Linked DNA regions of Alicycliphilus denitrificans K601. The protein of the gene in region 2 interacts with the protein of the main gene of each other region in a pairwise test. Links are inferred from orthologs where the notes say so. Each region holds a gene or a part of one and is shown on either strand. Other genes may lie near its edges. The genes, in order: ALIDE2_RS11225, secA, secG and secB.

What was found.
Region 1: the proteins of secA (region 2) and ALIDE2_RS11225 interact in binary tests that used the Escherichia coli proteins (3 or more experiments, as listed by UniProt). The link is inferred for Alicycliphilus denitrificans K601 from one-to-one orthologs.
Region 3: the proteins of secA (region 2) and secG interact in binary tests that used the Escherichia coli proteins (3 or more experiments, as listed by UniProt). The link is inferred for Alicycliphilus denitrificans K601 from one-to-one orthologs.
Region 4: the proteins of secA (region 2) and secB interact in binary tests that used the Escherichia coli proteins (3 or more experiments, as listed by UniProt). The link is inferred for Alicycliphilus denitrificans K601 from one-to-one orthologs.

Annotation. Positions count from the first base shown.
Region 1 is NC_015422.1:2,351,187-2,358,423, forward strand. Bases 2,868-5,634 are described here. They hold ALIDE2_RS11225 (YbgC/FadM family acyl-CoA thioesterase), read right to left. Parts: upstream 4,579-5,634; coding sequence 4,156-4,578; downstream 2,868-4,155. Other genes in these bases: tolA (cell envelope integrity protein TolA), read right to left, coding at 2,868-2,997; ALIDE2_RS11215 (ExbD/TolR family protein), read right to left, coding at 3,019-3,444; tolQ (protein TolQ), read right to left, coding at 3,458-4,159; ALIDE2_RS11230 (pyridoxal phosphate-dependent aminotransferase), read right to left, coding at 4,581-5,634. Outside these bases: cyoA (ubiquinol oxidase subunit II), read right to left, coding at 1-293; ALIDE2_RS11205 (MFS transporter), read left to right, coding at 595-1,926; more of tolA, read right to left, coding at 2,035-2,867; more of ALIDE2_RS11230, read right to left, coding at 5,635-5,765; transcription antitermination factor NusB, read right to left, coding at 5,837-6,352; ribH (6,7-dimethyl-8-ribityllumazine synthase), read right to left, coding at 6,379-6,843; ribBA (bifunctional 3,4-dihydroxy-2-butanone-4-phosphate synthase/GTP cyclohydrolase II), read right to left, coding at 6,847-7,237.
Region 2 is NC_015422.1:904,983-911,072, reverse strand. Bases 2,810-6,090 are described here. They hold secA (preprotein translocase subunit SecA), read right to left. Parts: upstream 5,770-6,090; coding sequence 3,010-5,769; downstream 2,810-3,009. Other genes in these bases: ALIDE2_RS04305 (hypothetical protein), read left to right, coding at 6,011-6,090; argJ (bifunctional glutamate N-acetyltransferase/amino-acid acetyltransferase ArgJ), read right to left, coding at 2,810-2,934. Outside these bases: cell division protein ZapD, read left to right, coding at 1-85; ALIDE2_RS04330 (DNA gyrase inhibitor YacG), read left to right, coding at 87-293; ALIDE2_RS04325 (NUDIX domain-containing protein), read right to left, coding at 356-781; ALIDE2_RS04320 (ATP-binding protein), read right to left, coding at 778-1,650; more of argJ, read right to left, coding at 1,705-2,809. UniProt on the Escherichia coli protein: Required for protein export, interacts with the SecYEG preprotein conducting channel.
Region 3 is NC_015422.1:4,173,288-4,180,757, reverse strand. What follows is about bases 1,973-4,972. They hold secG (preprotein translocase subunit SecG), read right to left. Parts: upstream 3,656-4,972; coding sequence 3,290-3,655; downstream 1,973-3,289. Other genes in these bases: ALIDE2_RS19860 (NAD(P)H-quinone oxidoreductase), read right to left, coding at 4,443-4,972; tpiA (triose-phosphate isomerase), read right to left, coding at 3,652-4,455; ALIDE2_RS19880 (NADH-quinone oxidoreductase subunit A), read right to left, coding at 2,642-3,001; ALIDE2_RS19885 (NuoB/complex I 20 kDa subunit family protein), read right to left, coding at 2,126-2,605; ALIDE2_RS19890 (NADH-quinone oxidoreductase subunit C), read right to left, coding at 1,973-2,116. In the rest of the region: NADH-quinone oxidoreductase subunit NuoE, read right to left, coding at 1-230; ALIDE2_RS19895 (NADH-quinone oxidoreductase subunit D), read right to left, coding at 227-1,480; more of ALIDE2_RS19890, read right to left, coding at 1,508-1,972; more of ALIDE2_RS19860, read right to left, coding at 4,973-5,435; pnp (polyribonucleotide nucleotidyltransferase), read right to left, coding at 5,558-7,470. UniProt on the Escherichia coli protein: Subunit of the protein translocation channel SecYEG. Overexpression of some hybrid proteins has been thought to jam the protein secretion apparatus resulting in cell death; while this may be true it also results in FtsH-mediated degradation of SecY.
Region 4 is NC_015422.1:1,039,927-1,047,319, reverse strand. The notes cover bases 3,800-6,722. They hold secB (protein-export chaperone SecB), read right to left. Parts: upstream 5,528-6,722; coding sequence 5,072-5,527; downstream 3,800-5,071. Other genes in these bases: gpmA (2,3-diphosphoglycerate-dependent phosphoglycerate mutase), read left to right, coding at 6,423-6,722; ALIDE2_RS04990 (rhodanese-like domain-containing protein), read right to left, coding at 5,942-6,349; grxC (glutaredoxin 3), read right to left, coding at 5,630-5,893; ALIDE2_RS05005 (NAD(P)H-dependent glycerol-3-phosphate dehydrogenase), read right to left, coding at 4,013-5,005; ALIDE2_RS05010 (hypothetical protein), read right to left, coding at 3,800-3,895. In the rest of the region: ALIDE2_RS05025 (M81 family metallopeptidase), read left to right, coding at 1-1,366; ALIDE2_RS05020 (sulfite exporter TauE/SafE family protein), read left to right, coding at 1,381-2,118; ALIDE2_RS05015 (tripartite tricarboxylate transporter substrate-binding protein), read left to right, coding at 2,150-3,133; more of ALIDE2_RS05010, read right to left, coding at 3,161-3,799; more of gpmA, read left to right, coding at 6,723-7,166; ALIDE2_RS04980 (S41 family peptidase), read left to right, coding at 7,253-7,393. UniProt on the Escherichia coli protein: One of the proteins required for the normal export of some preproteins out of the cell cytoplasm. It is a molecular chaperone that binds to a subset of precursor proteins, maintaining them in a translocation-competent state.

The DNA.
Region 1 (7,237 bases), 1.4 Mb from region 2 along the record:
AGCGGAACGGTCCAGATCACCAGCTCCAGCACCGTGGAGTGGTGCCAGTCGGGGTCGTACTTGGCGTCGGCGTTGCCCTGGCGGTATTTCCAGGCGAACAGCAGCGTGAGCAGGATCACCGGCACGATGACGATGAGCATCAGCAGGGTGGCGGTGACGACCAGGTCGCCCTGCTGGGCGGCGATGTCGCCCGCGGGATTGAGCACGACGGTCTTGCCGCAGCCGGCCAGGCCGGCAACGGCCGCGGCCGCGGCGAGCCAGGCAGGCCCGCGGAGTTTCTTCATGTGGATCATGCGAGGAACGTGGCGAATGCGTCTACGGCCGCGCCTGGGCACGCCTAGGGGTAAACGCGAATTACGGACGGGCGCAAATGTAATGCGGCTAGCGTTTTTCCTGGCTGGACATTTTGTCCAGGATCAAACAAATGACGGTAACCGCGCGTCAGGCATGGGTTTTTGGCGTTCGGGCTGCCGCGCTATACCCGAGCGTAGTTAGGGGTTTTCCCAGTGTGGGCCCTGGTGAAAGCGCACTTGTTGATCGTTGGGCTTGCGTGTAGAACGGGTTCGTGTCTGCCAAAAAGGAGCTTGGGAATATATGAGTAGCGCTTCCATCGCATACCCCGTCTATGGCCACGAGGATGCGGCCTCCCTGTCGCGCGCCCACACGGACGAGGACGTCACCCCCGGCGAAATCGCCGTGGGCGTCGTCATCGGGCGCGCGTCGGAGTATTTCGACTTTTTCGTGTTCGGCATCGCCTGCGTGCTGGTCTTCCCGTCGCTGCTGTTCCCGTTCCTGTCGCACCTGGACGGCACCTTGGCCGCCTTCGCCATTTTCGCCATCGCCTTCGTCGCGCGGCCGTTCGGCACCGCCATCTCCATGGCCGTGCAGCGGCGCTGGGGGCGGGGCACCAAGCTCACGCTGGCGCTGTTCGTGCTGGGCGTGTGCACGGTGGGCATGGCCTTCCTGCCCGGCTACCGGACGGCGGGCGCCGCGGCCATCGTGGCCCTTGCCGCGCTGCGCTTCGGCCAGGGGCTGGCCCTGGGCGGCTCGTGGGACGGGCTGCCGTCGCTGCTGGCCATGGCGGCGCCGCCCGAGCGGCGCGGCTGGTACGCCATGGTGGGCCAGCTGGGCGCGCCGCTGGGCTTCGTGCTGGCCGCCAGCCTGTTTGCCTACCTGTACGGCAGCCTCTCGCTGGCCGAGTTCCTGGACTGGGGCTGGCGCTATCCGTTCTGCGTGGCCTTCGCCATCAACGTGGTGGCGCTGTTCGCGCGCCTGCGGCTGGTGGTGGGGCAGTCCTATGCCGAGCTGCTGGAGGAAAAGGAGCTGGAGCCCGTGGGCGTGGCGCGGCTGATGCAGGACGAGGGCGGCAACGTGGTGCTGGGCGCCTTCGCCGCGCTGGCCAGCTTCGCGCTGTTCCACGTGGTGACGGTGTTCCCGCTGTCCTGGATGTCGCTGTACTCGGGCCGCTCCATGACCGGGGTGCTGGGCGTGCAGATCGTGGGGGCCTTGCTGGCGATCGCGGCCGTCGCGCTCTCGGGCCGGCTGGCCGATCGCGTGGGGCGGCGCAACCTGCTGGGCAGCATGGCGGTGCTGATCGGCCTGTTCAGCCTGGCCACGCCCTGGCTGCTGGGCGGGGGCGAGCTTGGCGGCAACGTGTTCCTGCTGGCGGGCTTCGTGCTGCTGGGGCTGTCGTACGGACAGGCATCGGGCACCGTCACGGCCAACTTCTCCGCCCGCTACCGCTACACGGGCGCGGCGCTGTCGGCCGACCTGGCCTGGCTCATCGGCGCGGCGTTCGCGCCGCTGGTGGCGCTGGGGCTGTCGGCCCGCTTCGGCCTGGGGGCCGTCACGCTGTACCTGCTGTCGGGCGTGGCGTGCACCCTGGCGGCGCTGCGCATCAACCGCATGATCGAGCAGCGTTCCTGAAGGTTCTTCAAAAAACATAGCTGCCAGCGCTTGTCCCTCCTTTGTTTTAGGTATGAAACTACCTGAAATATAGGCAGGGCAAGCGCTGGCAGCTCTCTTTTTGCTAGCTCAATCTTTCGGGCGGAAGCCGATCACCAGCGAGGAGGGCACGCGCCCGTCCACGTCGCGCGGCAAGGTCTCGGTGCGCTGCAGCGCGCGGATCACCGCGTCGTCCCAGGCCTTGTTGCCGCTGGAGTGCAGGATGCGCGTGCCGACGATGGTGCCGTCGGGCGCGGCGCGCACCTCGACCTCGGCGCGCGGGTTGCCTTCCACCAGGTCGGGATAGACGATGTTGGGCTTGACCTTGGCCGCCACCTTGCCGGCGTAGCCGCCCGAGGGGCCGGCGCTGCGCTGCGCGGTGCCCGTGGCCGTTTCGCCGCCCGTGGCGCCGGCCAGGCCCGCGATGCGGCGCATCTGGTCCTTGCGGAATTCCTCGGCCCGCTTGGCTTCGAGTTCGGCCTTGCGTTTCTCCTCGGCCAGTTTCTTCTGCTTTTCCTGCTCGGCTTTTTGCTGCTCCAGCCGTTTCTGTTCGGCAAGCTTCTTCGCGCGCTCGGCTTTCTCGTGCTCGGCCTTCTGCTGCGCCAGTTGGCGTTCCTTTTTCTCCTGCTCCAGGCGCTCGCGGCGTTCCTTGTCCTTCTTTTCCTGCTCCAGCTGCTGCTCGCGCTTTTTCTTCAGCTCTTCCTCGCGTTTTTTCTGTTTTTGCAGGGCGATGTCGGCCTCGTGCGTGTCAGGCTCGGCCTGGCGCGGCGGTGGCGGTGGCGGGGGAGGCGGCGGCGGAGCCGGGGTGGGCTGCGGCTCGGGCTCGGGTTCGGGCGGCGGAGGGGGCTCGGCCGCGCGCGGCGCGGCCTGCTGGGGCACGGCGGCCCAGAGCTCGGCCTCGACGGCCGGCTGGTCGGCGCTGCTCTTCCAGTTCACGCCCCAGGTCAGCGCGCCGATCAGGATGGCGTGGGCCAGCACCGCCAGCGCGATGGCCCGCATGCGCCCGGGCGGGCGCGGTGGGGCGAACTGGTCGCGGTCGTTGGTGGCGTGCATGCGGGTGGGGGCTCCTTGTGGTCAGCCGCCGCTCTTGACGGCCAGGGCGACGCGGGGAATGCCCGCGGCCTGCAGGGCCGACATGGCCTTCATGACGGAGTCGTAGGAGACGTTCTTGTCCGCGCTGATGAGCACGGGCGTGTCCTCCGGCTGGTCCTTGAGCCAGTTCCTGGCCGTGCTGCCCAGGTTCTGCAGCGGCACGGTGCGCTCGTTGCCGTCGGCCTTGAAGCGTATGCCGCCGTCCTTGTCGACGATGACGTCCGCGCGCGTCTTGGGCATCTTGGTGCCCTTGCCCACGGAGGGCAGGTTCACCGAGCTGGGCGTGAGCATGGGCGCGGTCACCATGAAGATGATGAGCAGCACCAGCATCACGTCGATGAACGGCACCATGTTGATCTCGTTCATGGAGCGGCGGCGCGTGCCGCTGCGCGAGGCCATTGCGGGCATGCCGTACCTCCCTTCAGTGGCCCGAGGGCGACGCGGGGTGCGCGCCCAGGTTGCGCTGCAGGATGTTGGAGAACTCCTCGATGAAGGTCTCCTGGTGGATGGCCACGCGGTCGATGTCGCGCGCGAAGCGGTTATAGGCGATCACGGCGGGAATGGCGGCGAACAGGCCGATGGCCGTGGCCACCAGCGCCTCGGCGATGCCCGGCGCCACGGTGGCCAGCGTGACCTGCTCCATGCCGGCGAAGCCCGTGAAGGCGTGCATGATGCCCCACACGGTGCCGAACAGGCCCACGTAGGGGCTGACCGAGGCGACCGAGCCGAGGAAGGAGAGGCTCGATTCGATCACGTCCATCTCGCGCTGGAAGCTCGCGCGCATGGCGCGGCGCGCGCCGTCGAGCAGCGTGCCGGGGTCGGTGATGCGGCGCTCGCGCAGCTTCTGGTATTCGCGCATGCCGCTGGCGAAGATGCGCTCCATGGGGCCGGCGCTCTTTGCGTTGTGCGCGGCGGCCGCGAACAGCTCATTGAGGCTGGTGCCCGACCAGAAGTCGCGCTCGAAGTCCTCGTTGAGCGCCTTCACGCGCTTCAGGGCGAACAGCTTGCGGAAGATGGCGGCCCAGCTCGCCACGGAGACGGCCAGCAGCAGCAGCATGACCAGCTGCACCACCCAGCTGGCATTGAGCACCAGGCTCAGTATCGACATGTCTTGGGAATTCATGATGAGGAGAGTCGTTCCAAAAGAGGGCCCGGGATGCGCGCCGGGCGCAGGGTGGCGGCCTCCACCCAGCCGATGCGGATGCTGCCTTCGCACAGCAGCGCGGGAGGGAATTCGGGATTCATCTGCTCTGGTTTCAAGAGCGCCTGCTGCTCGATTGTGAGCGAAGCCCGGCCGCATTCCTGCAGCCTGGCGGTAACAATCAGTTCGTCGTCCAGGCGCGCCGGGCGCAGGTAGCGCAGGCGCGCGTCGGTTACGACAAACATGCCGCCCGTGAGTTCCCGCAGGCGCTGCTGCCCCAGGTCCAGCGAGCGCAGCCACTCGGTGCGCGCGCGCTCGAAGAACTTGAGGTAGTTGGCGTAGAACACGATGCCGCCGGCATCCGTGTCCTCCCAGTAGATGCGCACGGGCCACTCGAACATCGTCAGCCGATCAGGGCCTGCATGCGCGCTACCGCCTCCTGCAGCTGCGCCATGGAGTTGGCCGTGGAGAAGCGCACGAAGCGCGCGGTGTCCGCCGTGCCGAAGTCGCGCCCCGGCGTGATCGCCAGGTGGGCGCGGCGCATGAGCTCGAAGGCGAAGTCCCAGCTGCCCTGCACGCCGAGCCTGCGCGCTGCCTCGCCGCAGTCGGCCCAGGCGTAGAAGGCGCCGTCGGGCGGAACGGGCACGGTCAGCCCGAGCCGGTTCAGCGCCGGGATGAAGAAGTCGCGCCGCGCCTTGAACTCGGCGCGGCGGCGTTCGTACTCGGCGATGCTCTCGGCTTCGAAACAGGCCAGGGCCGCGTGCTGCGAGATGGTGCTGGCGCAGATGAACAGGTTCTGCGCCAGGCGCTCGACCACGCTCACCATGGCTTCGGGCACCACCATCCAGCCCAGGCGCCAGCCCGTCATGTTGAAGTACTTGCTGAAGCTGTTGATGCTGATGACGTCCTCGCCCAGGGCCAGGGCCGTGTGGCCGAAAGCCTCTTCGTAGGACAGGCCCAGGTAGATCTCGTCGATGACCGTGATGCCGCCGCGCGCGCGCACCGCCTCGTGGATGCGGCGCAGCTCGTCCGGCGCGATGGAGGTGCCCGTGGGGTTGGAGGGCGAGGCCAGCAGCACGCCGCGCGTGCGCGCGCCCCAGGCGGCCTCGACCTTGGCGGCGCTCAGCTGGAAGCGCTCCTCTGCCGTGGTCGGGACGAGCACCGCCCGGCCGTCGGCCGCGCTCACGAAGTGGCGGTTGCAGGGGTAGCTCGGGTCGGGCATCAGGATCTCGTCGCCCGCGTCGATGAGCGCCAGGCACGCGAGCTGCAGCGCGGCCGAGGCGCCCGCCGTGACCACGATGCGCCGCGCCGGCACATTCACGCCGAAGCGCGCCGCATACCAGCCGCTGATGCGCTCGCGCAGCTCGTCCAGGCCCAGGGCGTTGGTGTATTGCGTGAGGCCGTCCCGCACGGCGCGGTCGGCGGCCTGCCGTACCAGCGGCGGCGCGGTGAAGTCGGGCTCGCCGATGTTCAGGAAGATCATGGGCTCGCGCGTGCCGGCCACCTCGCGCGCCAGGCCTTGCGCGGCCTTGGCCACTTCCATCACGTAAAAGGGTTCTATGCGCTCGGCGCGGGTGGAGAATTTCATGGCGAAGCAGCCTGCCCGCGGCCGGCGGCGCGCGGGCGTAAGATCGTAAACACGCTCTAAGAAACGAAGGGTCAGCCGGCCTTGCCCGCGGCCTTGTCGGCGGCGACCTCGGCGGCGCGCAGCTGCGGCGCCAGGCCGTTGAGGATGCCGTTGACGTACTTGTGGCCGTCGGTGCCGCCGAACTCCTTGGCCAGCTCGATGCACTCGTTGATGACCACGCGCCAGGGCACGTCGGGGCAGTGCTGGAACTCGTACACGCCGATCCACATCACCGCATGCTCGATGGGCGAGATCTCGGCCATCTTGCGGTCGAGCAGCGGCGCGATCAGCGCGTCCATGTGCTGGGCCGTCTCGATGCAGCCGTGCAGGAGCGCGTCGTAGTGCGCGGCGTCGGCCTTGTGAAAGCCCGACAGGTCGCGCGTGAACAGGTCGATGGCGGTGGCGTCGTTGCCGCCCACCAGGTGCTGGTAGAGCGCCTGCAGCGCGAATTCGCGCGCGCGCGAGCGCCCCGACTTGGAGCCCGCCTTGCGTGCGCCGGTGGCGGTCAGGCCGGTGCGCGGCTGGCGCGGCGGGCGCTTCGATGGCATCGGTTGCCCGGGCGTGGAGGCCTCGCTCACGACAGCTCCTCCTGCAGGTTGGCCATCTCCACGGCCACGCGGGCGGCGTCCACGCCCTTCTCGCTCTGGCGGGCGATGGCCTGCTCCAGGTTCTCGGTGGTCAGGATGGCGTTGGCGATCGGGATCTGGTAGTCGAGGCCGATGCGCGTGACGCCGGCGCCCGATTCGTTGGCCACCAGCTCGAAGTGGTAGGTCTCGCCGCGGATGATGCAGCCCAGCGCGATGAGCGCGTCGTAGCCGCCGCGCTCGGCCATGGCCTGCAGCGCCAGCGGCACCTCCAGCGCGCCGGGCACGAGCACGTGGCGGATGTGCTGCTCCTGCACGCCGAGCCTGAGCAGCTCGGCGCGGCAGGCGGCCGCCAGGGCGTTGGTGATGTTCTCGTTGAAGCGGGCCTGCACGATGCCGATGTGCAGCTTCCGGCCATCCAGCCGGTCCGCCGTTCCTTTGTCTGCGCCAAACATGATTTATTCCTTGGGGATGTAGCCGGTGATTTCCAGGCCGTAGCCGGCCATGCTGGGCATGCGCCGCGGCTGGCCCATGAGCTGCATGCGTGCCACGCCCACTTCACGCAGGATCTGCGCGCCCACGCCGTAGGTGCGCAGGTCCATGCGGCCGCGCTCGGGCGCCTGGGCGGCGCGGGCGCGGCCTTCGAACTGCGCGAGCAGCTGTTCGCCCGTCTCGCCGCAGTTGAGCAGCACGGCCACGCCCCGGCCCTGGGCGGCGATGTAGCGCAGGCTCGCGTCCAGGCTCCAGGAGTGCATGGCGCGGCTCGACTCCAGCGTGTCGAGCACCGACAGCGGCTCGTGCACGCGCACGGGCACGCTCTCCTGCGCGTCCCACTGGCCCTTGACCAGC
Region 2 (6,090 bases):
GGTGCGGCTCATGCGCCAGGAGGAAGGCGGCAAGCTGGTGCCAAGCAACGAGGACGCGGCCTTCGAGCTGACGCTATGCGCCTGAGATGAACAGCCCGGCCAATCCGCGCACCGTGCCCTGCCCCACCTGCGGCGGGCCCAGCCTCTACGGCCCGGCCAACCCGTTCCGGCCGTTCTGCAGCGAGCGCTGCAAGCAGATCGACCTGGGCGCCTGGGCGAACGAGGATTTCCGCGTGCCTGCCGAATCGCCACCCGAGGATGCGGAGTACGGCGATCCCAAGCGCCTTCCGTGAATATGGATGAAATCGGCCTCCAGCGCTTGTCCATCAAGCGCTGAAAGCTATTATTTCGATAGTTAATCGAGCGCGGACGGATCGAACGTCTCGCCGCGCTCCTCGGCCAGCCACTGCAGCACGGGATAGGCGCCCGGCAGCACGGGCCTGACCTGTACGGGCCACTGCTGCCAGAGCATCGCCTGGCCCTCGCGCATCTCGAACTCGCCGCTCCACTCGTGCACCTTGCACCAGTGCAGGCGCACCAGGGCGTGGGGGTAGTCGTGCTCGGTCACCTTCCAGACCTCGGCGGGGCCGATGGTCACGCCCAGTTCCTCGATGAGCTCGCGGCGCAGCGCCTGCTCCACGGTCTCGCCGGCCTCGATCTTGCCGCCCGGGAACTCCCAGTAGCCCGCGTAGGGCTTGCCCTCGGGCCGCGTGGACAGCAGCAGGGCGCCGTCCTGCCTGAGCAGGATGCCGACGGCGACCTCGGTGTGCTTGCGGGTCATGCGCCCTGCCGCCCGGCGAAGTCGCGCGCGAACTGGTAGGCCACGCGGCCGCTGCGCGAGCCGCGCTCCAGCGCCCAGACCAGCGCCTGGGGGCGCGCGGCCTCGATGTCCTGCGACCCCACGCCCAACGCCGACAGCCACTGCGCGACGATGGCCAGGTATTCGTCCTGGCTGAACGGGTAGAAGCTCACCCACAGGCCGAAGCGCTCGGACAGGGAGATCTTCTCCTCGACCACCTCGCCGGGGTGGATCTCGCCGTCGGGCGCGGTGGTGTAGCTCAGGTTGTCCTTCATCTGCTCGGGCAGCAGGTGGCGGCGGTTGCTCGTCGCATAAACCAGCACGTTGGGCGTGCTTGCCGCTACCGAGCCGTCGAGGATGGACTTGAGCGCCTTGTAGCCGCCTTCGCCCTCCTCGAAGCTCAGGTCGTCGCAGTAGATGATGAATTTCTCGGGCCGGCCCGAGACCACTTCCACGATGTCGGGCAGGTCGGTCAGGTCGGCCTTGTCCACCTCGATCAGACGCAGGCCCTGCGGCGCGTAGCTGTTCAGGCATGCCTTGATGAGCGAGGACTTGCCCGTGCCGCGCGCACCCGTCAGCAGCACGTTGTTGGCGGGCCTGCCATCCACGAACTGCTGCGTGTTGCGCTGGATCTTCTCCTTCTGCGCGTCGATCTCCTTGAGGTCGGACAGGCGCATGCCGGCCACGTGACGCACGGGTTCGAGCACGCCGTGGCCGCCGCTGCGGCGGCGGTAGCGCCAGGCGATGGCGGCGGACCAGTCGGGCGCCGACAGCGGCCGCGGCAGCACGGCCTCGATGCGGGAGATGAGCTGCTCGGCGCGTGCGATCAGCTGGTCGAATCTATCTGTCATTTAGGGCTCTAGCGCTTATCCAGCAAGCGGTGGAAGCTATCAAAACAAAAGCAATCAGGAGCGATAGTCGGCGTTGATGGTCACGTAGTCGTGGCTCAGGTCGCAGGTCCACACGGTGTCCTGCGCGTCGCCGCGCCCCAGCACCACGCGCACGGTGATCTCCTGCTGTTTCATCACGCGCTGGCCGTCCTCCTCGCGGTACTGCGGGTTGCGCCCGCCCTGCACGGCCACGTGCACGTCGTCCAGATACAGGTCGATCAGCGTCTGGTCCAAGTCTGCGATGCCCGCGTAGCCCACGGCGGCGAGGATGCGCCCTAGGTTCGGGTCGCTGGCGAAGAAGGCCGTCTTGACCAGCGGCGAATGGGCGATGGCATAGGCCACCTGGCGGCATTCCCCGGCCGTCCTGCCGCCCTCCACGCGCACGGTGATGAACTTGGTCGCGCCCTCGCCGTCGCGCACGATGGCCTGGGCCAGCTGCTGCGCCACCTGCAGCAGCGCGGCCTTGAGCGCCCGGCCCTCGCTGCTCTCCAGCGAAGTGATGGGCGCGTGCGCGGCCTTGTGCGTGGCCACCAGCACGAAGGAGTCGTTGGTGCTGGTGTCGCCGTCGATGGTGATGCGGTTGAAGGACTGTTCGGCCAGATCGCGCACCAGGTCGCGCACCAGGTCGGGCGCGATGCAGGCGTCCGTGGCCAGGAAGCCCAGCATGGTCGCCATGTTCGGGCGGATCATGCCCGCGCCCTTGGAAATGCCAGTGACGGACACCGTGGCGCCGCCGATCTGCACCTGCGTGCCGAACGCCTTGGGAACGGTGTCGGTGGTCATGATGCCCTCGGCCGCGCGCGCCCAGTGGGCGGGCTGCGCGTCGGCCAGCGCCGCGGGCAGGGCAGCAGTGATGCGCTCGACAGGCAGCGGCTCCATGATCACGCCGGTGGAGAACGGCAGCACCTGGCTGGCGGCCAGCCCCAGCTGGCCCGCCAGCGCCTCGCAGGTGGCGCGCGCGCGCGCCAGGCCGTCGGAGCCCGTGCCGGCGTTGGCATTGCCCGTGTTGACCACCATGGCGCGGATGGCCTGGCCGCCGTCCAGGTGCTCGCGGCACACCTGCACCGGCGCGGCGCAGAAGCGGTTCTGCGTGAACACGCCGGCCACCGTCGTCCCCTCGTCGAGCAGAAATACGGTCAGATCCTTGCGGTTGGCCTTGCGCACGCCGGCCTCGGCAACGCCGATACGCACCCCGGCGACGGGGTGCAGGTCTGCGGCCTGGGGGGCGGAAAGATTGACGGGCATGGAACGCTCCTGGGACAAACAAGGGGTTGAAAAGCAAACACGGGCCGCAGCCCGTGTCCGTTCATGGCCGCAGCATCAGGCGAGCTTGCCGTGGCACTGCTTGTATTTTTTACCACTGCCGCAGGGGCAGGGGTCGTTGCGGCCCACGCGCACGCCGGGCACGGCCGCCTGCTTGGCCCTGGCGGTCTGGGCATCGACCAGGGTCTCGACCTCGCCGGTCTCGGTGGGCGAGGTGTAGGTCACGTTGCTGATGCCCTCGCCGCGCTCCTCCATGGCCTGGGTGGCCTCGTCGAGCTGGGCATTGGACTGCACCTGCACGGTCATCATCAGGCGCGTGACCTCGTTCTTGACCTGGTCGATGAGCTGACGGAACAGCTCGAAGGCCTCGCGCTTGTATTCCTGCTTGGGCTGCTTCTGCGCGTAGCCGCGCAGATGGATGCCCTGGCGCAGGTAGTCGAGCGCGGAGAGGTGGTCGCGCCAGTTGGTGTCGAAGCTCTGCAGCAGCACCATGCGCTCGAACTGCGTGAAGTTCTCGGCGCCCACCTGGGCCACCTTGGCCTCGAAGGCCTCGCGCGCGGCCTGCAGCACCTTCTCCAGGATTTCCTCGTCGGTGATGGCGTCCGAGCCCTGCACCTCCTGCTGCAGCGCCAGTTGGACCTGCCAGTCGCTGGCCAGGGCCTTCTCAAGGCCCGCCAGGTCCCACTGTTCCTCAACGGACTCGGCAGGCACGTGCTGGCGCACCACATCGGTGAGGCAGTCGTCGCGCATGGCGGCGATCAGAGCCGACAGGTCGGGCGCGTCCAGGATCTCGTTGCGCTGCTGGTAGATCACCTTGCGCTGGTCGTTGGCCACGTCGTCGTATTCGAGCAGCTGCTTGCGGATATCGAAGTTGCGCGCCTCGACCTTGCGCTGCGCGCTCTCAATGCTGCGCGTGACGATGCCCGCCTCGATGGCCTCGCCGTCGGGCATCTTCAGGCGGTCCATGATGGCCTTGACGCGGTCGCCTGCGAAGATGCGCATGAGCGAGTCGTCCAGGCTCAGGTAGAAGCGCGAGGAGCCCGGGTCACCCTGGCGGCCCGAGCGGCCGCGCAGCTGGTTGTCGATGCGGCGCGATTCGTGCCGCTCGGTGGCGATGATGCGCAGGCCGCCCAGCGCCGTGACCTTGTCGTGGTCCACCTTCCACTGGGCGCGCAGCGCTTCGATCTGCGCCTCGCGCTGCTCGGGCGCAAGGGACTCGTCCGCCTCCAGCGCAGCCACGGCCTTCTCCACGTTGCCGCCGAGCACGATGTCGGTGCCACGGCCGGCCATGTTGGTGGCGATGGTGATCATGCCCGGGCGTCCCGCCTGGGCCACGATGTCGGCCTCGCGCGCGTGCTGCTTGGCGTTGAGCACTTGGTGCGGCAACCCGACCTTGTTCAGCAGCTCGTCAATGATCTCGGAGTTCTCGATCGACGTGGTGCCCACCAGCACAGGCTGGCCGCGCTCGTGGCACTCGCGGATGTCGGCGATGGCGGCCTCGTACTTCTCGCGCGTGGTCTTGTACACGCGGTCGAGCTGGTCGTCGCGGCGGCTCGGCCGGTTGGGCGGGATCACCACGGTCTCCAGGCCGTAGATCTCCTGGAACTCGTAGGCCTCGGTGTCGGCCGTGCCGGTCATGCCGGCGAGCTTGCCGTAGAGACGGAAGTAGTTCTGGAACGTGATCGAGGCCAGCGTCTGGTTCTCGGCCTGGATCTGCACGCCCTCCTTGGCCTCGACGGCCTGGTGCAGACCCTCGCTCCAGCGGCGGCCGGCCATCAAGCGGCCCGTGAACTCGTCCACGATGACGATCTCGCCGTTCTGCACCACGTAGTGCTGGTCGCGATGGTACAGGTGGTTGGCGCGCAGCGCGGCGTACAGGTGGTGCACCAGCGAAATGTTGGCCGGGTCGTAGAGCGACGCGCCTTCGGGGATCAGCCCCTGGCTGACCAGGATGCGCTCGGCGTTCTCGTGGCCCTGCTCGGTCAGGAACACCTGGTGCGTCTTCTCGTCCACCGTGAAGTCGCCGGGCTTGATCACGCCCTCGCCCGTGCGCGGGTCGGCCTCGCCCTCCTGGCGCGTGAGTAGCGGCACCACCTTGTTCATGGCCACGTACATGGCCGTGTGGTCCTCGGCCTGGCCGCTGATGATGAGCGGCGTGCGCGCCTCGTCGATCAGGATGGAGTCCACCTCGTCCACGATGGCGTAGTTGAGCCCGCGCTGCACGCGCTCGCGGGAGTCGTACACCATGTTGTCGCGCAGGTAGTCGAAGCCGTACTCGTTGTTCGTGCCATAGGTGATGTCGGCGCCATAGGCGGCCTGCTTCTCCTCGCGCGGCATCTGGGGCAGGTTCACCCCCACGGTCAGGCCCAGGAAGTTGTACAGGCGCCCCATCCACTGCGCGTCGCGGCCCGCGAGGTAATCGTTCACCGTGACCACATGCACGCCCTTGCCCGACAGGGCGTTCAGGTACACGGGCAGCGTGGCCGTGAGCGTCTTGCCCTCGCCCGTGCGCATCTCGGCGATCTTGCCGTGGTGCAGCGCCATGCCGCCGAGGAGCTGCACGTCGAAATGGCGCATCTTCATCACGCGCTTGGAGCCCTCGCGCACCACGGCGAAAGCCTCGGGCAGGATGGCATCGAGCGATTCGCCCTTGGCGATGCGGTCCTTGAATTCCTGCGTCTTGCTGCGCAGCGCCTCATCACTGAGCTTTTCGTACTCGGGCTCTATGGCATTGATGCGCGCAACCGTCTTGCGATATTGCTTGAGCAGCCGGTCGTTGCGGCTGCCGAACAGTTTGGTGAGGAAATTGGTGGCCATGCAAGCAGGACCGCGCTGCACGCAAGCGAGGCGGCAGAGCGACCGGAGTCCCTAAGATGAAGTGAATCCAGATGGGGCATTCGCCCAAAATTGCAATTGCCTGCAACCAGCGCGGCGAGCCCGAAACCGGCAATTCTACCTTTGCACAATGGCCGGCCGCCACGGGCGCCACGCGCTGGCCGGGCATCCGCAATAATCCCCACCCTGCTCCCCGTCGCCGCTGGCGCCTGCCCCGATTGCCATGAACCGTCGCCATTACGCCATCTCACTGCACCAGGCCACGCAGGAATCGCCGACCCTGGCCCGGCTGACGGCATTGAC
Region 3 (7,470 bases), 3.3 Mb from region 2 along the record:
TACTTGCCCACCGGCTGTTGGTTGTACATGTTGTAGAAGGTCGTGACCTCGTGCACGGCTATCTGGGGCATGCCCAGGTACTCGGCAATCGCTGCCTCGCTTTCCTGGCTGATCCAGCCCTGCTCCTGCTGCACGATGGACAGGCAGGCCATCACGGCGGACTGCTTCTGCTCAGGCGGGTACTTGGCCACTTCGCGCGCAAAGCGCTCCTTGGTCGCTTCGGTAATCATCGGTCAATCTCTCCGAACACGATATCCATGGTGCCGATGACGGCGACAGCGTCGGCGATCATGTGGCCGCGCGTCAATTCGTCGTACGCCGCCAGATGGGCAAAGCCCGGGGCGCGAATCTTCAGGCGATAGGGCTTGTTGGCGCCGTCACTCACGAGGTAGATGCCGAACTCGCCCTTCGGATGCTCGACGGCGGCATAGGCTTCGCCCTCGGGCACGCGGAAGCCCTCGGAGAACAGCTTGAAGTGGTGGATCAGGTCTTCCATCCCCGTCTTCATGCGCTCGCGCGGCGGCGGCGCAATCTTGTAATTGTCGACGATGACGGGGCCGGGATTGGCACGCAGCCAGTCCACGCACTGCTTGATGATGCGGTTGGACTGCCGCATTTCCTCGACGCGCACCAAGTAGCGGTCGTAGCAGTCGCCGTTCTTGCCCACGGGAATGTCGAACTCGACGCGGTCGTAGGCGTCGTAGGGCTGCTTCTTGCGCAAGTCCCAGGCCACTCCCGAGCCGCGCAGCATCACACCCGACATGCTGAGATTCAGGGCACGCTCGGCCGAGACGACGCCGATGCCCACGGTGCGCTGCTTCCAGATGCGGTTGTCGGTCAGCAGGGTCTCGTACTCGTCCACGTAACCGGGGAACTTGGCGCAGAAGTCGTCGATGAAGTCCAGCAGGCCGCCCTGGCGGTTGCGGTTGAACTCCTCCAGGGCCTTAGCGTTGCGCACTTTGCTCGGCTTGAGCTGCGCCATGGTGTCAGGCAGGTCGCGGTACACGCCGCCGGGACGGAAGTAGGCCGCATGCATGCGCGCGCCGGAGACCGCCTCGTACATGTCGAACAGGGTCTCACGCTCGCGGAAGGTGTACATCAGCACCGTAGATGCGCCCAGGTCCATGCCATTGGAGCCCAGCCACATCAGGTGGTTGAGCAGGCGGGTGATCTCGCCGAACATGGTACGGATGTACTTGGCGCGCAGGGGCACCTCGACGCCCAGCATCTTCTCGATCGCCAGACAGTAGGCCTGCTCGTTGCACATCATGGACACGTAGTCCAGGCGGTCCATGTAGGGCAGCGACTGGATGTAGGTCTTGTACTCGGCCAGCTTTTCCGTGGCGCGGTGCAGCAGGCCCACGTGGGGGTCGGCGCGCTGCACCACCTCGCCGTCGAGTTCCAGCACCAGGCGCAGGACGCCGTGCGCGGCGGGGTGCTGCGGTCCGAAGTTCAGGGAATAGTTCTTGATTTCAGCCATGATCGAACACCTTGGCGGACAACCGCCTCAGTGCAGGCCTCCGTAGTTGTCTTCTCGGATGATGCGTGGCGTGATCTCACGCGGCTCGATGGTCACGGGCTCGTAAACGACGCGGCGCTGCTCGGCGTCGTAGCGCATCTCCACATGGCCCGAAAGCGGGAAGTCCTTGCGGAAGGGGTGGCCGATGAAGCCGTAGTCCGTCAGGATGCGGCGCAGGTCGTTGTGGCCGTCGAACACGATGCCATAGAGGTCGAACGCCTCGCGCTCGAACCAGTTGGCGCCATTCCAGATTCCGGTGACGGAAGGAATGACCGGGAAGTCATCGTCCGGACAGAACACCTTGACGCGCAGCCGCTGGTTCAGCGACAACGACAGCAGGTGCGTCACCACGGCGTAGCGGGGCCCGTCCGTCCCCACCTCGCCATAGGTCGAATAGTCCACGCCGCACAGGTCGATCAGCTGCTCGAAACGGCATTGCGGCGCATCGCGCAGGATCTCCATGGCCGCCAGGTAGTCCTCCGCGGCGACCACCACGGTGACCTCGCCGAGCGCCAGCCGGATCTCGCGCAGCTTGTCGCCCAAGGCACCGGCCACGGCGTCGCGCAGCTTCTCAGGGTGAATGGCAATGTCGGTCATCGAATCCCCTCAAACGCGCGCAATGGTGTGGGTGCGGCGGATCTTCTGCTGCAGCTGGATGATGCCGTAGATCAGCGCCTCGGCCGTCGGCGGGCAGCCCGGCACGTACACATCCACCGGCACCACGCGGTCGCAGCCGCGCACCACCGAGTAGCTGTAGTGGTAATAGCCGCCGCCATTGGCGCACGACCCCATGGAGATCACCCAGCGCGGCTCCGCCATCTGGTCGTAGACCTTGCGCAGAGCGGGGGCCATCTTGTTGCACAGCGTTCCGGCCACGATCATCAGGTCGGACTGGCGCGGGCTGGCACGAAACACCTCGGCGCCGAAGCGCGCCAAGTCATAGCGCGCCGCGGCGGCGTGCATCATCTCCACCGCACAGCAGGCCAGACCGAAGGTCACAGGCCAAAGGGATCCGGTCTTGGCCCAGTTCACCACGGCGTCATAGCTCGTGGTGACGAAGCCCTCCTTCATCACACCTTCAATCATCGTGTCATTCCTTGTATGGCGCCTGCATGGCGCCGCTCATTCCCAATCCAGGGCGCCTTTTTTCCACTCGTAGGCAAAGCCTATGACCAGGATGGAGAGGAAAATCACGACGGCTACGAAGCCCGTCGCCCCCACGTCCTGCAATGCCACGGCCCAGGGAAAGAGGAAGGCGATTTCCAGATCGAACAGGATGAACAGGATGGCCACGAGGTAGTAGCGCACGTCGAACTTCATGCGCGCATCGTCGAAGGCCTCGAAGCCACATTCGTAAGGGGAATTCTTTGCCGGATCCGGGCGGTTGGGCCCCAGTACATAGCCCAGCAGGAGCGGCACGACGCCAACACCGATGCCGACCAGAATGAACAAAAGGACTGGGAGGTATTGATCGAGGTTCATCTGGAGGATGTACTCATCGCTGGAGACCACCTCGCATGCCCCGCTTTGCGGGCCAGGAGGTGGCCTCTTGTGATTGGTGCCGTCGGCGAGACTCGAACTCGCACAGCTTTCGCCACTACCCCCTCAAGATAGCGTGTCTACCAATTTCACCACGACGGCTGCTGTATGCATCTGGATGGCATGAGGACCGGAAAAACGGTTTTGGCTTTCCAGACAGACTAAGATTCTACCCCGGAAAAACCCTGTCACAAAGCGGAGAAGCGGTTTTTTATGACGCCCCTCGTCCACTCACTTCGTGGGGATTTGCGCGGCGCCCGATGCAGGCTCCGCGGCAGGCGCGGGCACCGCCGTGGAGGCGCCGGCGGCAGGTACGGCGGCGGCCGGCGTTTCCAGCACGCTGCCGCTGCTCGCGGGGCGTTGATTGCCGAAATAGGCCAGGGCCAGCGTGGCCACGAAAAAGATCGTCGCCAGGACGGCCGTGGTGCGCGACAGGAAGTTGGCGCTGCCGCTGGCGCCGAACAGGCTGCCGGAGCTGCCGCTGCCGAAGGCGGCACCCATGTCGGCGCCCTTGCCATGCTGGATCAGGATCAATCCGATCATGCCCAGCGCCGCCAGCATCTGGATCGCCAGGATTATGTTCACGACTGCATTCATGCTTTTTCAGCTCCTAATTCCGTAGCTGCTTGCGCTTGTATAGCATGCGCTGCAGCAATAATTTGCAGAAAATCTGCGGCCTTGAGCGAGGCCCCGCCCACCAGGCCGCCGTCGATGTCGGGCTGCGCCAGCAGCTGCGCCGCGTTGGCGGCATTCATGCTGCCACCGTACAGCAGGGACACGCGGTCGGCGCGCTCGGTCGCCGCCGCCAGCTGGGCGCGCAGCACGGCGTGCACCTGCTGGGCCTGCTCGGGGGTCGCCGTGCGGCCCGTGCCGATGGCCCAGACGGGCTCGTAGGCGACCACGATTTCGCTGATGCACTGGCCATTGGACTGCACCACCGCCGCCAGCTGACGCTTGACCACGGCCTCCGTCTGCCCCGCCTCGCGCTCCGCCAGAGTCTCGCCCACGCACACGATGGGCGTGATGCCAGCCGCCAGCGCGCGCTGCGCCTTGGCCGCCACCACGGCATCTGTCTCGCCGTGGTACTGGCGGCGTTCGGAGTGCCCCACGAGCACGTAGCGCGTGCCGAAGTCGCGCAGCATGGCCGCGGAGACCTCTCCCGTGAACGCGCCCGACTCATGCTGCGACACGTCCTGGGCGGCAAGCGCGATCGCCGAGCCGGCGACCAGCCCCTGCACCTGCGCCAGGTACGGCGCCGGGACGGCCACGGCCACGGCGCAGGCGGCCTCGCCGAGCCCGTCGCGCAGCGCCTGCAGCAGGGCCGCGTTGGCCTGCAGGCTGCCGTTCATCTTCCAGTTGCCGGCAATGAGTTTCTTTTTCTGAGTCATGTCGTCCATGTCAAAACAATCTTGCCCACATGTTGGTTGGACTCCATCAGCGCGTGCGCCTGGGCCGCATCGGCCGCAGCGAACGTGCTGTGGATGACCGGCTTCACCGCGCCCGACGCCAGCAGCGGCCAGACCTGCTCGCGCAGGGCCTTGGCGATCGCCGCCTTGAAGGCCACGGGGCGGGGGCGCAGCGTGGAGCCCGTGATGGTCAGGCGCTTGCGCAGCACCAGGGCGGCGTTGAATTCGGCCTTCACCCCACCCTGCACGGCGATGATGACCACGCGCCCGTCCTCGGCCAGGCATTCCACCTCGCGCGCCACGTACGGGCCCGCCACCATGTCGAGCACCACGTCCACGCCCCGCCCTTCGGTGATGCGCTGCGCTTCGGCCACGAAGTCCTGCGATTTGTAGTTAATGGCGTGGTGCGCGCCCAGCGCCAGGCAGGCTGCGCATTTCTCGTCCGTGCCCGCGGTGACGATGACCGTGGCGCCGCGCGCGCGCGCCAGCTGGATGGCCGTGACGCCGATGCCGCTGCTGCCGCCCTGCACCAGCAGGGTCTCGCCCGCCTGCAGGCGCGCGCGGTCGAACACGTTGCTCCACACGGTGAAAAACGTCTCGGGCAGCGAGGCCGCCTCCACATCGCTCAGCCCCTCGGGCACCGGCAGGCATTGCGCCACGGGGGCCACGCAGTACGCGGCGTAGCCGCCGCCGGCGACCAGTGCGCAGACGCGATCGCCCACGCGGATGCCCGCCTGCGCCATGGCGGCGGCATCGCCGGACTCCACCACGCCGGCCACCTCCAGGCCCGGCAGGTCGGACACGCCCGGCGGCGGTGCGTAATGCCCCTTGCGCTGCAGCACGTCGGGACGGTTCACGCCACTGGCCGCGACGCGGATCAGCAGCTCGCCCGCACCGGGCTGCGGCAGCGGGCGTTCGGCAAGGCACAGCCCTTCGGGCGGGCCGAACGCTGAGATTTCTACCGCTTGCATCACATTCTTCATTGCAATATTGGAATGTTTCAAGGCTCCAGCACTTATGGAGTAAGCGCCAGGAGCTCTTATTTCAATAGCAACACCATGCGCCGGCCCCGGGGCGCGGCGCGGCCTTACGGTTACTGCTGCTCCGGCGCGCCATTGTCCCGGCGCTCACGGCGTTCGCCACGGGGCTCACGCGGTTCACGGGGCTCGCGCGGCTCGCGTTCCGGCAGGCCCGCGGGGCGCTCGGCGAGCGCCTTCATGGACAACTTGACGCGGCCCTTGTCGTCGGTCTCCAGCACCTTGACCTTGACGATCTGGCCTTCCTGCAGGTAATCGCCGACCCTCTCCACGCGCTCGTGGGCGATCTGGCTGATGTGCAGCAGGCCGTCCTTGCCAGGCAGCAGGTTGATCAGCGCACCGAAGTCCAGGACCTTGGTGACCGGGCCTTCGTAGACCTTGCCGATCTCGACCTCGGCCGTGATCTCCTCGATGCGGCGCTTGGCCTCGTCGGCCTTGGCAGCCTCGGTAGCGGCGATGGTGATGGTGCCGTCTTCCTCGATGTTGATCTGGCAGCCGGTCTCGTCGGTGAGCGCACGGATGGTGGCGCCGCCCTTGCCGATCACGTCGCGGATCTTCTCGGGGTTGATCTTCATCGTGAAGAGCTTGGGCGCGAAGCTGCTGATCTCGGTCTTGGCCTCGCCCATGGCTTCCTGCATCTTCCCGAGGATGTGCATGCGCGCTTCCTTGGCCTGGGCCAGCGCGACCTGCATGATTTCCTTGGTGATGCCCTGGATCTTGATGTCCATCTGCAGGGCGGTGATGCCGGCCGTGGTACCGGCCACCTTGAAGTCCATGTCACCCAGGTGGTCCTCGTCGCCCAGGATGTCGGTGAGCACGGCGAACTTGTTGTCTTCCTTGATCAGGCCCATGGCGATGCCGGCCACGTGCGCCTTCATGGGCACGCCCGCATCCATCATCGACAGGCAGCCGCCGCAGACGGAGGCCATGGACGAGGAGCCGTTGGATTCGGTGATCTCGGACACCACGCGGATGGTGTAGGGGAACTCTTCCTTGCTCGGCAGGCAGGCCACCAGGGCGCGCTTGGCCAGGCGGCCATGGCCGACCTCGCGGCGCTTGGTCGAGCCCATGCGGCCCACTTCGCCGGTGGCGAACGGAGGCATGTTGTAGTGGAACAGGAAGCGGTCCTCGAACTCGCCGGCCAGCGCGTCGATGCGCTGCGCGTCGCGCTCTGTGCCCAGGGTGGAGACGACCAGGGCCTGGGTCTCGCCACGCGTGAACAGGGCCGAGCCATGGGTGCGCGGCAGCACCGAGGTGCGGATCTCGATGGGGCGCACGGTGCGCGTGTCGCGGCCATCGATGCGCGGCTCGCCCGCGAGGATCTGCGAGCGCACGATGCGCGCCTCGATGTCGAACAACATGTTGTCGACCTTGACGGCGTCGAACTCCACGCCCTGCTCCGTCAGGCCAGCCTTCACGGCGGCATAGGCCTCGCGGCAGGCCTGCGTGCGCAATTGCTTGTTGCGGTTCTGGTAGGCGGCGCGCAGCGTGCCTTCGCCCAGCTCGGCCACCTTGGCGATCAGGGCCTCGTCCTTGGCCTCAGGCTGCCAGTCCCACACAGGCTTGCCCGCGTCGCGCACCAGTTCGTGGATGGCGTCGATGGCGATCTTGCCCTGCTCGTGGCCATAGACCACGGCGCCGAGCATCACGTCCTCGGGTAGTTGCAGGGCCTCGGACTCGACCATCAGCACGGCGGTCTCGGTGCCGGCGACGACCAAGTCCATCTGGCTGTTCTTGCGCGCCGTCTGGCCGGGGTTGAGCACGTACTCACCATTGATGTAGCCCACGCGCGCGGCGCCGATGGGGCCGTTGAACGGAATGCCCGACACCGACAGGGCGGCGCTCGTGGCGATCATCGCGGCGATGTCGGCGTCCACCTCGGGGTTGAGCGAGATGGTGTGGATGACCACATGGACTTCGTTGTAGAAGCCTTCGGGGAACAGCGGGCGGATCGGGCGGTCGATCAGGC
Region 4 (7,393 bases), 140 kb from region 2 along the record:
CGACATGGCGCGGGAGATGGGGGCCGAGGTGGACTTCGCCATGTACGCAAACGCCGTGCCCAGCGGCGTGGTGGCGCGCGAGGCCTTCGAGCACCTGTGCGACGCCGTGGTGCGCAGCGCCTCGCAGGGCTGCGACGCGATCCTGCTGGACCTGCACGGCGCCATGGTGGCGGACGGCTACCCTGACGCCGAAGGCGAGCTGCTGCGCCGCCTGCGCGCCTGCACCCCGCCGGGGCTACCCATTGGCGTGGCGCTGGATTTCCATGCCAACTTCAGCAGCGAGCTGATCCGCAACGCCACGGTGATCGCCGGCTACTGCACCTATCCGCACGTGGACATCTACGAAACCGGCGCCCGCGTGGCCCGCAGCATCCGCGCCCGGCTGGAAGGCCGCAGCCAGCCCGTGCTGCTGTGGCGCCGCCTGCCCATGCTCACGCACATGCTGCGCCAGACGCCGGCCATGCAGCCCATGAAGGACATCATGGACCGGGCCATGCAGGCCGAGCGCGATGGCGAGGTGTGCAATGCATCGGTCTTCGGCGGCTTTCCGCTGTCGGATATCCCCTATGCCGGCCTGTCGGTGGTCATCGCCGCCGAGCGCGGCAGGCTCGATGCAGGCCAGCGCCTGCTCGACGAGCTATGCGACCTGGCCTGGTCGCGCCGCGCGGACTTCGTGTTCCCGAGCGAGCCCGTGCCGCAGGCGATCGCCCATGCCAAGACCCTGGAGCAAGGCCCGGTCCTGCTGATCGACCACGGCGACAACTGTGGCGCCGGCGGCGTCACCGACATCATGGACGTGCTCGAAGAGATGCTGAGGCAAGGCCTGGAAGACGTGGTCGCCGGCCCCTTCTGGGACCCCGCCACGGTGGCCACGCTGTTCGAGCGCGGCGTGGGCGCCGAGGTCACTGTGGACGTGGGCGGCAAGACCGACATGCCGGCCCTGGGCCTGAAGGGACGCCCGCTGCGCCTGACGGGCGTGGTGGAACGCCTGACGGATGGCGAATACACCGTGACCGGCCCCATGTTCACCGGCGTGCGCCAAAGCCTGGGCCGCACGGCCGTGCTGCGCGTGGGAACGGTGCTGGTCTTCATCTGCGAGCGGCCCCAGGAACCCTACGACACGGGCGTGTTCACCCACGCCGGTGTGGACCCCGCGCAGTCCAGATATGTGCTGCTCAAGTCGCGCCAGCATTTCCGCGCCGGGTTCGGGCCCTTCGCCAGGCACGTCGTGCTCGTCAGCGGGCCCGGCGTCTGCAGCTCGGACTACGACCTGTTTCCATTCAAGCACCTGAGCCGCCCTATGTACCCGCTGGATGCCGACGCCACTCCGGCCCATGCGGACGGCTGGGCGCCAGCCTGCGCCTGACCTGCGGACAAGGTGTGAACGAACTACTCTACCCCGCGGCCGTCGTGCTGCTGGGCTACGTGGTGCTGGGGATCACGGGCTTCGGCTCGGCCCTGGTCATCGTGCCCCTGCTGGCGTGGCGCTGGCCCTTGGCGGAAGTGGTGCCCCTGGTCCTGCTGCTGGATGTGCCGGCCTCGCTGCTGCTGGGCGGACTGAACCTGCGCCACGTGAACTTCGCCGAGCTGCGGCGCCTGCTGCCCGGCATGGTGGTGGGCGCCTTGGCCGGCCTGTGGCTCTCCACGCAATTGGCCAGCCGCTGGCCCCTGCTGGCCCTGGGGCTGTACGTAGCGGCGGTGGGTGCACAGGCACTGCGCACCGCCGCGCCACGGCGCCGGCAGCTGGCCGCCCCCTGGAGCCATGCCGCGGGCGGCGCGATTGGCTTGGTGGAGATCCTGTTCGGCACCGCCGGCCCACTGGTAGTTGCATGGCTGAGCCGGCGCCTGCCCGACGTGCTGGCGCTGCGTGCCAGTACCCCGGTGGTGATCACCGCCAGCGCCTGCTCGGTACTGCTGACCATGGGCGTCGCGGGGCGCCTGTCCCATGCCGACCTGTGGCTGCGCTGGCTGGTGCTGATCGCCGTGGCCGCCGCCGGCGTGGTGATGGGCCACCACTGGGCGCGGCGCGTGCCGCCCGAGCTTTTGCGCAAGCTGATCTGCGCCCTGCTGGTCGTCAGCGGACTGACGCTGGTGACGCATGCCATCCAGATGCATTAGGCAATTTCACCAACCCCGGGAGCGAAGAGACATGTTCCATTCATCCATCGCCAAAATCACCGGCATCGCGCTGGGCGCCGCGCTTGTGGCCCATGCCGCAGTCGCGCAGGATCAATCCAATACACCGATCAAAATCGTCATAGGCTTTCCTGCGGGCGGCGCATTGGACAGCATGTCGCGCGCCATGGCCGAAAAACTGCGCACCGACCTGGGCAAAACAGTCATCGTGGACAACAAGCCCGGGGCCGGTACCCAGATTGCCCTGATGACGGTGAAGCGTTCACCAGCGGATGGCAACACCATCCTGATCAGCCCGGCGCCGCCATTCGTCTCCCAGCCACTGACCTACGACAAACTGCCGTTCGACCCCGACAAGGATCTCGTCCCGGTGGCGTTGCTGGCCGATACGCCGTTGGTGGCCACCACCTCGGTCAACAGCCCCTTTTCCTCGATGCGGGAATATGTGGACTGGATCAAAAAGAACCCCAAAGACACCGGCGTGGGCATGGTGACGTTGGGCGGCGTGTTCCACTTCGGCCTGCTGCAGTTGAATCAGCAGATGGGTTTGAATTTGACACCCGTCGCCTACAAGGGCGCTCCACCCATGCTGACCGACGAAATTGGCGGCGTGCTTCCCGTCGGCATGGACACGGTCGCTTCTGCGGGCGAGCTGGTGAAGGCCGGGAAAATCAAATACCTGGGGGTTCCCGGCACGGAGCGCTCCAGGCTCATTCCCGGCGTCCCCACGTTTCTCGAGCAGGGCGTTCCGGGATTTGAAAACGCAGCCAGCTGGTATGCGGCCTTCGTTCCTGCCGGCGTGCCCAAGTCCGTGGTGAGCAAACTGGAAAAAACGATGATCGACATCGTCCAGGACCCCGAGTTCGCCGAGAAAATGGTCCGGATCGGCCTCGTCACCACCGGCAGGCCCGGTGCCGAGGTTGCCAGGCTGGCCAAGACGCAGCGCGAAGCGCTGCGGCCCATCGTCGAAAAATCGGGTTTCCGGGTAACGCAATAGCCGGCGGGCGGGCTGGCAAGCCCCGCGTCAATAGCCCGACGCGCCGCCCATGGCGCGCCCGGAGGGCACCGCCGGCGGCACCGCCGGCGTATCGGCGGCAAAGCAGTACAGCCGGCCCGCCCCGCCCGTGGCCTTGAGGGCATCCATGCCGCAGCCGCGCGAGGCATGCGAGGAGTTCCATGACTTGGCCGCGACGCTGTCGTCCAGCCCCATACGGTCATGGTGGCCTACCAGTGCCGAGCCAGCGCCGTCATGCGTCCAGTTGCCACAGGTGGTGTCGCTGGCGGCGGCGGAGGCTCGGCCATCGGGCAGCGAGCCGGTCAGGATGTCGTGCATGTTGACCGCATCGCCCCGTCCACTGAGCACCTCGCCCTTCTCCGTCAGCGCGGTCTGCTTGCTGACGTGGTTGGCGCCGTGCAGTTCCTCTACGTTGCGGGCGATCAGCACGCCCTTGGCGTTGTACCAGGGGCCGGTGCCGATGCGGTCGCGCGCGTTGACCGGCGGGCCTGCGACCGTGGCCACCGTGCTCAGGTAGGCCCGCCAGATGCGCGCACCGGCGCCCACGCCGCTCGCCAGCGCCTGGCAGTAGCGGTCAGCCCCTTCGATGCCCCCCAGATCGCCTCCGCGCCCGGGATTGCCGCTGGTGACAAAAAACCCCATGGCATGGGACCCGGCATCGCCCGGGGCCTGCGCGGACATGGGCGCGCAGGCAGCCAGCACGGCTGCGGCAGACAGCACGACCGGCAAGGTGGGATACGGCATGGCATGTCCCCTCGGAGTTTGCGAGAAGTGCAGGCTACGCCAAGAAATGGGAGGATTCAAGCGCCGCCCCGTGCGCGTCTTCCAGCAGACGCGGCGGCGCGCGCAATGCTCACGGCCTCAGAGCCGCTCCACCGTAGGCTCGCGCTCCATCAGGCGGGCCACGGCGTCGGTTGCGCGCAGCCGGCCGTCGAGCAGAGCCAGCACGCATTCGGCGATCGGCATCTCCACGCCCGCGGCGCGCGCGCGCTGCACCACGGTGCGGGCGCTGTACACCCCCTCGGCCACGTGTCCCAGCGAATCGACCGCCTGCTGCAGGCTCTTGCCCTCGGCCAGCAACAGGCCCACGCGGCGGTTGCGCGAGAGGTCACCCGTGGCGGTCAGCACCAGGTCGCCCAGGCCCGACAGGCCCATGAAGGTATCGGGCCGCGCACCCAGTGCCAGGCCCAGGCGGGTCATCTCGGCCAGGCCGCGCGTGATCAGGGCCGCGCGCGCGTTCAGGCCCAGCTGCAGGCCGTCGCACAGGCCCGTGGCGATGGCCAGCACGTTCTTGACCGCGCCGCCCACCTCCACGCCCACGATGTCCTCGCTGGCATAGACACGCAGCGCGGGGCCGTGGAAGGCCGCCACGAGCGCATCGCGCACGCGGGCATGGCGGCTTGCGGCGACGAGGGCGCTGGGCTGCCCGCGCGCCACCTCCTGGGCGAAGCTCGGGCCGCTGAAGGCGCCGCTGGCCAGCTGCGGCGCCACTTCGGCGCAGACCTCATGGGCCATCAGGCCCGTGTCCGCCTCGAAGCCCTTGCACAGCCAGGCGATGGGCGCGGCGCAGTCCCGCAGCAGCAGCAGCATGCCGCGCAGCGCCGCCATGGGCGTGCCGATGATGACGAGTTCTGCCTGGTCCGCGAGCGCGCGGGCATCGCCCGCCTGCACCCGCAGGCTGGGCGGGAATGCCAGGCCGGGCAGATAGCGCTGGTTGCTGCGCGCGACCTGCATGCCGGCGGCCTGCTGCGCGTCCCGCGCCCACAGGGTCACGTCATGGCCGACCGCATGCGCGGCGGCGCTCATGGCCATGGCCGTACCCCAGGCACCGGCGCCGAGGACTACGATTTTCATAGCTTATCACGCTTGCTACGCGGGCACTGAAGACCAAAAATACCTCCAATCGCCCGATGTACCGACTTACTGCGTGGCGCCGTTGCCTGCCTCGGCCGCGGCGGCCTGCTGCTGCTCGTACATGGCCTGGAAGTTGATTTCCGCCAGGTGCACGGGCGGGAAGCCCGCGCGCGTGATGGTGTCGGCCACGTTGCCGCGCAGGTAGGGGTAGATGATCTGCGGACAGGCGATGCCCACGATGGCGCCCATCTGCTCCTCGGGCACGTTGCGGATCTCGAAGATGCCGGCCTGCTTGGCCTCGACCAGGAACACGGTCTTGTCCTTGATCTTGGTCTGCACGGTGGCCGTCACGGCGACCTCGAAGATGCCCTCGGCGACGGGCGTGGCCTGGACGCCGAGCTGGATGTCCACGCTGGGCTGCTCCTGTTCGAGCAGGATGGCGGGGGAATTGGGCTGCTCCAGCGACAGGTCCTTCAGGTACACGCGCTGGATCTGGAACACGGGGGTTTCTTCGGTGGCCATGGTCTCGGTCTTTCGGTCAAAACAAAGCCCGCCCGGGAAAGGCTCCCGCAGCGGGCAACTTGGGACGCATTATGCAACGCCCGGGTGATGCATCCGGGCCGGCTAAGTCAGGGCGCCCAGCAGTGGCATCAGGCCGCCGCGGCCGTCCAGCGCCGCGAGGTCGTCATACCCGCCCACATGGGTGTCGCCAATGAAGATCTGCGGCACGGTGCGCCGGCCGGTGATCTCCATCATGTGCACGCGCGCCGCCGGGTCGGCATCCACGCGGATCTCCTCGATCTGCTCCACGCCCTTGGACTTGAGCAGCTGCTTGGCGCGGATGCAGTAGGGACACACGGCGGTGGTGTACATCTTCACGGCTTGCATGGCAAGGCGACCTTTCACGGGAAACAACAGAATGCGAATAGAGCCGGATCAGGCCTTTTCCACCGGCATGTTGGCCTCGCGCCAGGCGCTCAGGCCGCCGGCCAGGGCCTGCGCCCTGTCGTAGCCCAGGCCCTTGGCGATGGACGCGGCGCGCGAGGCGCGCGCGCCCTTGGCGCACACCAGGATGAGCGGCACGGCCTTGTTCTTGGCGACCTGGGGCAGGCGCTCCTGCAGCTGTCCCAGGGGAATGTTCCTGGCGCCGCCCACATGGCCCGCGGCGAATTCCTCGGGCTCGCACACGTCGATGACGATCGCCTTCTCGCGGTTGATGAGCTGCACGGCCTGCGCCGCGCTCAGCGAGCCGGCCCCCGCGCCCTTGAGCACGGGCATCAGGAGCATGACGCCCGAGGCCAGCGCGAGGAAGACCAAATACCAGTTGTCGAGGATGAAGTTCACGGGGGTCCTTGGAAGGAAGCAAAGCACGTGATTCTAAAATGATGGGTTTTGACCTGAACGCCCTAGGGACACCATGCACAAACTCGTTCTGATCCGCCACGGCGAATCCACGTGGAATCTCGAAAACCGTTTCACCGGCTGGACCGACGTGGATCTGACCGAAACCGGCATCGAACAGGCCAAGAACGCCGGCCGCCTGCTCAAGGCCGAGGGCTACGAGTTCGACCTGGCCTACACCAGCGTCCTGAAGCGCGCCACGCGCACGCTGTGGCACTGTCTGGACGAGATGGACCGCACCTGGCTGCCCGTGGAGCACAGCTGGCGCCTGAACGAGCGCCACTACGGCGCGCTGCAGGGCCTGAACAAGGCCGACATGGCCAAGCAGTACGGCGACGCGCAGGTGCTGGTGTGGCGCCGCAGCTACGACACGCCGCCGCCGGCCCTGGAGCCCACCGACCCGCGCTGCGAGCGCGGCGACATCCGCTACGCGGGCCTGGCGCCCGAGCAGGTGCCGCTGACCGAGTGCCTCAAGGACACGGTGGCGCGCGTGCTGCCCTACTGGAACGAAGCCATCGCGCCAACGATCCGCTCGGGCAAGCGTGTGCTGATCGCAGCGCACGGCAACTCCATCCGCGCGCTGGTCAAGTACCTGGACGGCATCTCCGACCAAGACATCGTGGGGCTGAACATCCCCAACGGCATCCCGCTGGTGTACGAGCTGGACGCGGAACTCAAGCCCCTGCGCAGCTACTACCTGGGCGACGCCGAGGCCGCCGCCAAGGCCGCCGCCGCCGTGGCCGCGCAGGGCAAGGCCTGAGCCTAAAAAATGGGCAGAAGCGCGGGAACTGCCCGCAGCCGTGCACTTCCAAGGTGTATATTGGTTCGAAGCGGTAAAGGTGTTTTATGGGCCACAAACTGAAAATTGCGGGATGGATATCGGTCGGAGTCGTGGCCGGGGCCCTCACCACGGTGTCGCTGCAGACCGTGGCGCGCGGCGCGATGGCGCCGCTGCCGCTGGAAGAGATCCAGCAGCTGTCGGCCGTG